3 regions of the Amycolatopsis sp. NPDC101161 genome follow, and region 1 is predicted to be linked to each of the others. Evidence: riboswitches for the same ligand, from Rfam matches in the RefSeq annotation. Region 1 holds a riboswitch; each other region holds the start of a gene.
What was found. A riboswitch is a leader RNA that binds a small molecule or an ion and turns the genes downstream of it on or off. The one in region 1 is predicted to bind S-adenosylmethionine.

Region 1 (2,257 bases):
CCGGCACGGTCGCCTTCGGGCCGATGTGGTTCTCGACCGCGTCGAGGGTCTTGAGGCCGTCGCCGGTGATCAGGAGGACCGTCTCGGCGTCCGGGTCGAGCTTGCCCGTCTCGACCAGCTTCTTCGCCGTCGCCACGGTGACCCCGCCGGCGGTCTCGGTGAAGATGCCCTCGGTGCGGGCCAGCAGCCGGATGCCTTCGACGACCTCTTCGTCGGTGACGTCCTCGATCGCGCCGCCGGTGCGGTTGACGATGTCGAGGACGTACGGGCCGTCGGCCGGGTTGCCGATCGCCAGCGAGCGGGCGATCGTGTCCGGCTTCACCGGCTGGACCACGTCCTGGCCGGCGCGGAACGCGGCCGACACCGGCGAGCAGCCGGTCGCCTGCGCGCCGAACACCTTGTACGGGCTGGCGTCCACGAGACCGAGCTGGCCCAGCTCGCGGAAACCCTTGTCCACCTTCGTCAGCTGCGAACCGGAGGCGATCGGCACGACGATCTGCGGCGGGATGCGCCAGCCGAGCTGCTCGGCGACCTCGTAGGCGAGCGTCTTCGAGCCTTCGGAGTAGTACGGCCGGACGTTCACGTTCACGAACGCCCACTTCGGGTGCTCACCGGCCAGCTCGGTGGCGAGGCGGTTGACGTCGTCGTAGTTGCCGTCGACGGCGATCAGGTCGCCGTCGTACACCGCGGTGGTGAGGATCTTGGCGCGCTCGAGGGTCTTGGGGATCAGCACGACCGACCGCCAGCCGGCGCGGGCCGCGGCGGCGGCCGTCGCGTTGGCCAGGTTGCCGGTCGACGGACACGCGAGCACCTCGAACCCGAACTCGCGGGCCGCGGCCAGCGCGACGGCGACGACGCGGTCCTTGAACGAGTGCGTCGGGTTGCCGGTGTCGTCCTTGACCCACACGCGCTTGAGGCCGAGTTCCTTGGCGAGGCGGTCGGCGCGGATCAGCCGGGTCGCGCCGGGCTCGGTGTTGGGGATCTCTTCGACGTTGGACGGAACCGGGAGGAGCTTCTTGTAGCGCCAGATGTTCTTGGGGCCGGCCTCGATGTCTTCGCGGCGGACGCGGCCGAAGTCGTAGGCGACCTCGAGCGGCGAGAAGTCCTCGGCGGAGACGAACTCCGGGGCGAGCGGCTGCCGGTGACCCTCTTCCTTCGACACCAGTTCGACGGCGGGACCGAGATCCGGGGTCTTCGTGGTGGAGGTCGTGCCGAGGGTTGCGGTCATCGCGAGGTTCCTTTCCTCATCTGCCCCGCCGAAGCGGGCCGGAATTGGCACCGTGGTCGTCAGCTACCCCGCGATCGCGGGATGACAGGCTGTACGCCGGTTGCCGGGGCTTCGTCGGGCCGTTCCCTCTGCCCCTCTGGATGAGCGGTATTCGGTTGTCGGTGCGCGCGAACGAGCGCGCCGCCTCGAGGACACCGTACGACATGGCGCTCACGCTGTGCCATGCCGGCCGCCCGACATCACCGGAGAGGGCGCACGACACCGCAAGTGAGAGGATCCTCGGGTGACCGCGCAAGCCACCGCCCCCGCCCCGCTGCACCTGGTGCTGGGCGAGGAAGAACTGCTGATCGAGCGGGCCGTCCGCGAGACGCTCGCCGCCGCCCGCGCGATCGACGCGACGGCCGAGCTGACCCGCGTCCGGGTGTCCGAACTCACAGCCCCCGAGCTGGCCGAACTCGTCAGCCCGTCGCTGTTCAGCGAGGGCCGCGTGATCGTCCTGGAGTCGGCGCAGGACATCTCGCAGGAGCTGGCCGACGCCGTCGCGTCGTACCTGAAGGACCCCGCGGACGGCATCGTGCTGGTCGTCGTGCACACCGGCGGCGGCCGCAGCAAGGCGGGCAAGTCGCTCCCCGCGGCGCTGAAGAAGGCCGGCGCCGAGGTCACGGAGTGCCCGAAGCTGACCAAGCCGGCCGAGCGCGAGCAGTTCGTGCGGCACGAGATCCGCCGCGCGGGCGGCAAGATCGACCCGGCGGGGGTCGCCGCGTTGATCGACGCGGTGGGCTCCGACCTGCGAGAACTCTCGTCGGCGGCGAGCCAGCTGGTGGCGGACACGGGCGGCACGGTCGACGCCGACGCGGTCCGCCGCTACCACCGTGGCCGCGCCGACGTGACGGGCTTCGCGGTCGCGGAGAAGGCGGTGAGCGGCGACCGCTCGGCGGCGCTGGAGTCGCTGCGCTGGGCGATGCAGCTGGGCGTTCCGCACGTCCTGGTGGCGGACGCCCTGGCCGACGCGGTCCGCACGATCGCCCG
Region 2 (2,257 bases), on a different contig from region 1:
GCGGGCGTCGGCCAGGGCGACGTCGTCCTCGAGGTCGGGCCCGGGCTCGGTTCGCTGACCCTCGGGCTGCTCGCCACCGGCGCGCGGGTCGTCGCCGTCGAGATCGATCCCAAGCTCGCCGAGCGGCTGCCCAAGACCGTCGCCGAACGCGGCCCCGAAGCCGCGGACCGGCTGACCGTCGTCGGCGCCGATGCGCTGCGCGTCACGCGCGAGCAGCTGGGCGAGCCGACCGCGCTCGTCGCCAACCTGCCCTACAACGTCGCCGTTCCGGTCGTGCTGCACCTGCTCGCCGAGGTGCCCTCGCTCACCAAGGGCCTGGTCATGGTGCAGACCGAGGTCGCCGACCGGATGGCCGCCGGCCCCGGCAGCCGGATCTACGGCGTCCCCAGCGTCAAGCTCGCCTGGTACGGCCCCGCGCGCAAGGTCGCCGCCGTGCCGCGCTCGGTGTTCTGGCCGGTGCCGAACGTCGACTCGGCGCTCGTCGCCTTCGAGCGCGGTGACGCTCCGGCGTCGGACGACCGCGATCGGCTCTTCGGCCTCGTCGACGCCGCCTTCTCACAACGCAGGAAGACCCTCCGCGCCGCGCTCGCCGGCTGGGCGGGCTCCGCCGAGCGGGCCGGCGAGCTGCTCGCGGCCGCCGGGATCGACCCGAAGACCCGCGGGGAGCAGCTGGACGTGCAGGACTTCGCCCGGCTCGCCGCCGCGCGTTAGCAGGTCCACAGTGGAAGTCAACGTGGCGCGGTGAAAATACGCCTCTTGCCGTGCCATCTCGCGATTCGGACACCTCCAGTCGTGTGATCTGGGCCAACAGGCTTGCTTTCGCTCCTCGGGATCGGCTTTACTCGGAAGCGTCCATCCCGAGCGACTGAGAGACCTGGCTCGCCGAAGTCGCAGCAACCACCCTCCACAGGGCAGGTGCTACCGCCAGGACCGATGGAGGCCGTTTCCGATGAAGAGGGTAGCTCGCCCCCTGCTCCTGACCAGGCGTCGCGTTGTCGACGAAGGCCGCCGCTCCGTGACCGCATGTCGACGCTCCCACTGAGCTTGTCGTAGCCGGTCCACCTCTTCTTCACGCACCGTCCACACAGGACGGACTTTGCTTGCGGCCGGGTGCCGCGCACTGCGCGCACCCCGTTTTCTGGAGCCTTCGTGATCACCGTCGAAAACCTGTCCAAAACCTTTGCCACCAACGGAAACTCGGTCGTCGCCCTGCGGGACGTGAGCGTCGACGTCCAGGCCGGCTCGCTGTTCGGCGTGGTCGGCCCGGCCGGGTCCGGCAAGTCCGTCCTGGCCCGTTGCATCGCGCTGCAGGAGCGCCCCGACCGCGGCGTCGTCCGGCTCGACGGCCTCAACACCGGCACCCTCGACGGCCGCCGCCTGCGCGAGATCCGCCGTCAGCTGGGTGTTGTCTCGACCAAGCCGGAGCTGATCGCCGAGCGCACCATCGCCGGCAACATCGCTTCCCCGCTCGAGCAGCTCGGCGTCGACGGCCCGCAGCGCCGCAGCCGGGTCGGCTCGCTGCTCGACCTGGTCGGCCTGACGCAGCGCGCGACGCAGCGTCCGGGCGAGCTGTCGGAGGGTCAGCTCCGCCGCGTCGCGGTCGCCAAGGCCCTCGCGGCCGCGCCGGCCGTGCTCCTGGCCGACGACCCGACCGCCGGCATCGACCCGGAGGAGGCCGGCTCGGTGCTCACCGTGCTCGACCGCGCCCGCTCCGAGCTGGGCACCACCGTCGTCATCACGACGCCGGACGCCGGCGTGGTCCGCCGGGTCTGCGACGACGTCGCGGTGCTCGAAGACGGCACGGTCATCGAGCGCGGCACGGTGCTCGACCTGATCTCGAACCCGGCCAGCCGCACCGCGCAGGCGCTGCTGCCCGCCATCGAGACCACCCGCGCGCAGTCGGCGCGCTACGACCGCTCGGTCGACGTCGTGCTGGTCGGCTTCGCGTCGGTCGGCGCGCTGCTGCCCGAGGCGGCGGGCCGCTTCGACGTCGAGTTCGCCACCATCGGCGGCGGCCTGACCCGGATCGGCGACACCCCAGTCGGCCGCTTCCGCCTGGGCGTCCGCGGCGAGCGCGCCGACGCGGCCCTCGCGTGGGTCGCCGAGCGCGGCGGCCACGTGACGCACACCGCTCGCGGCCCGCAGGGCGTGGCTGCCTGATCCAAACGTCGAAGACGCCCCGATGCGCACGTCGCATCGGGGCGTTTTCGCGGGCACGTAGGCTGGTCGGGTGCTCGCCGTAGTTCCGCCCCCAGTC
Region 3 (2,257 bases), 470 kb from region 1:
GCGGCCCCCTGAACCGCGCTTTGTCCGGTCCCTGTCCACTCTCCCCGCCGACCTGGTGATCTTTTCCCGCAAGGGTGATCTTCCCCGTCCGGAATCTTCCCAATGATCCAACCTTTGGCCTACTCTCCGCCCGATCCGGTTAGTTCGAATGGGTGAGCGTTAAGCCAAAGGAGTACGCACGGTGACAAAACTGCACACTCGCCGGACGGTCCTCGCCGTCGCGATGACCGCGGCCCTCGGCCTGCTCGGCGCGCCGGCCGCGATCGCCGAAGTGGCTCCCTTCCCGGCTCTCGCCCTGCCGTTCAAGGCCGGTCAGCAGGTCTACTCCGCGGGCATCCACTCCGACGACGGCAGCACCGGCGTCAAGAACGCGATCGACTTCAGTCCGGCCGACCGGACCGTGCGCGCCCCTCTGGCCGGGACCGTCCACCTGCAGCACTGCGCCGGCGGCGACTGGGTCACCATCGACCACGCCGGCGGCTGGCGGACCGGGTACTACCACATGGAAGGCATCAAGGTCACCGACGGTGAGCACGTCGAGGCCGGGGCCGTCCTCGGGTCGACCGGGAACGCGCTCCCGTGCGGTGGCAGCAGCACCGGCGCCCACGTGCACTTCACGCTCTGGACCGTGCCCGAGGCCGCGAACTGGGACGGCAAGTCCTTCGCGGAGGTCTCGACGGCCGTCGCCCAGGCCGATGGCGAACCCGTCGACGGCAAGACCATCGGCGGCTGGCGCTTCACCGCGGGAGCCGAGCAGTACACCGGCACCGCGACGCACCTCGCGGACAACGCCGTGACGCAGCTCCCCGGACGCTTCCGCGCCAAGCTCTGAGGCCTCACGGTGTGTGAGCGGCGTCTCAGAATGTGAGGCGGGGGTTGGCCGCCGGCCGCGTTCTCGGTTACCTTCGGGCTCAGGTCATGAGTGCCAGCGCGAAGCCCCGGCTTGCTGGCCGGCAACCCTCCTACCGCGGTGGGGTGCCCCGGGTGAAGACCGGGCCGGTCGCGCCGTGCGACGGGCAAGCGCGGGCCCCTCGCCGGGGTCCCCCGGACCGCCGAGGAGGCACCGATGACTCTCGCCATCGACCGCACCAGCACGACCACCCTGGCTGCCGTCACCGCGAAAACCGTTGTCACGCAAGACATCCCGACCGTCGCGGGGGCCGCCCTGCGCGTCCCGCTCGTCACCGGCGAGGCAATCGGCTACGCCAACCTCGACCACGCCGCGAGCGCCCCCTGTCTCGACGCCGTCCGCGCGAAGGTCGACGAATTCCTGCCCTGGTACGCCAGCGTCCACCGCGGTGCCGGCTTCGCCTCCCAGGTCTCCACCAAGCTCTACGAACGCACCCGCGACGTCCTGCGCCGCTTCGTCGACGCCCGCCGGACCGACACCGTCGTGTTCACCCGCAACACCACCGACTCCTTCAACCTGCTCGCCCGCAGCCTGCCGCGGCACACGACGGTGGTCGTCTTCGACACCGAGCACCACGCCGCGCTGCTGCCGTGGCAGGGCCCGAACGTCCGGCGGATCCCGACCCCGCGCACCCGCCTCGCGGCAGTGTCCGCTGTGGACGAAGCCCTCGCGGATGCACCGCAGGGACCGCGATTGGTCGTCGTCACCGGAGCGTCCAATGTGACCGGTGAGCTGCTCCCCGTCGCCGAAATCGCCGCCGTGGCGCGCAGGCACGGCGCGCGCATCGCGCTCGACGCCGCCCAGCTCGCCCCGCACCGCCGGATCTCGATCAAGGACCTGGACGTCGACTACGTCGCGCTGTCCGGCCACAAGCTCTACGCGCCATTCGGTGCGGGCGCCCTGATCGGGCGCGCCGACTGGCTGCGCGCCGCCCGGCCGTACCTCGCCGGCGGCGGCGCGACCAAGCTCGTCACCGAGGACGCCGTCGTCTGGAACACCGGGCCCGAGCGCCACGAAGCCGGCTCGCCCAACACCGTCGGCGTCTACGCGCTCGGCGTCGCGTGCGAAACCCTCGGCGAAAACTGGGCCGCGATCGAAAACCACGAGCAGACCCTGCTCGCCCGGCTGCGCAAGGGACTCGAAGGCATCCCGGGCTGCGCCGAGCTGCGGCTGTTCGCCGCGCCGGTCGACCGCGTCGGCACGGTCAGCTTCGTCGTCGACGGCTTCGACCCGGGCTGGGTCGCCGCGGTGCTGTCGGCGGAGTACGGCATCGGCGTCCGCGACGGCGCCTTCTGCGCCCACATCGCCGCCAAGCGCCTGATCGGCGTCACCGGCGGCACCGGGCAG

Region 2: another riboswitch for S-adenosylmethionine. It lies ahead of ACIRSS_RS15490 (methionine ABC transporter ATP-binding protein); the one in region 1 lies ahead of thrC (threonine synthase).
Region 3: another riboswitch for S-adenosylmethionine. It lies ahead of ACIRSS_RS41730 (aminotransferase class V-fold PLP-dependent enzyme); the one in region 1 lies ahead of thrC (threonine synthase).

What each region holds. Positions count from the first base shown of each region.
Region 1 is NZ_JBIWPI010000006.1:285,253-287,509, forward strand. It holds gene thrC (threonine synthase) at 1-1,228, opposite strand, end outside; SAM riboswitch class I at 1,242-1,375, opposite strand; gene holA (DNA polymerase III subunit delta) at 1,512-2,257, shown strand, end outside.
Region 2 is NZ_JBIWPI010000002.1:916,703-918,959, reverse strand. It holds gene rsmA (16S rRNA (adenine(1518)-N(6)/adenine(1519)-N(6))-dimethyltransferase RsmA) at 1-711, shown strand, start outside; SAM riboswitch class I at 850-940, shown strand; gene ACIRSS_RS15490 (methionine ABC transporter ATP-binding protein) at 1,150-2,160, shown strand; gene ACIRSS_RS15485 (4-(cytidine 5'-diphospho)-2-C-methyl-D-erythritol kinase) at 2,231-2,257, shown strand, end outside.
Region 3 is NZ_JBIWPI010000006.1:754,597-756,853, forward strand. It holds gene ACIRSS_RS41725 (M23 family metallopeptidase) at 182-832, shown strand; SAM riboswitch class IV at 915-1,029, shown strand; gene ACIRSS_RS41730 (aminotransferase class V-fold PLP-dependent enzyme) at 1,067-2,257, shown strand, end outside.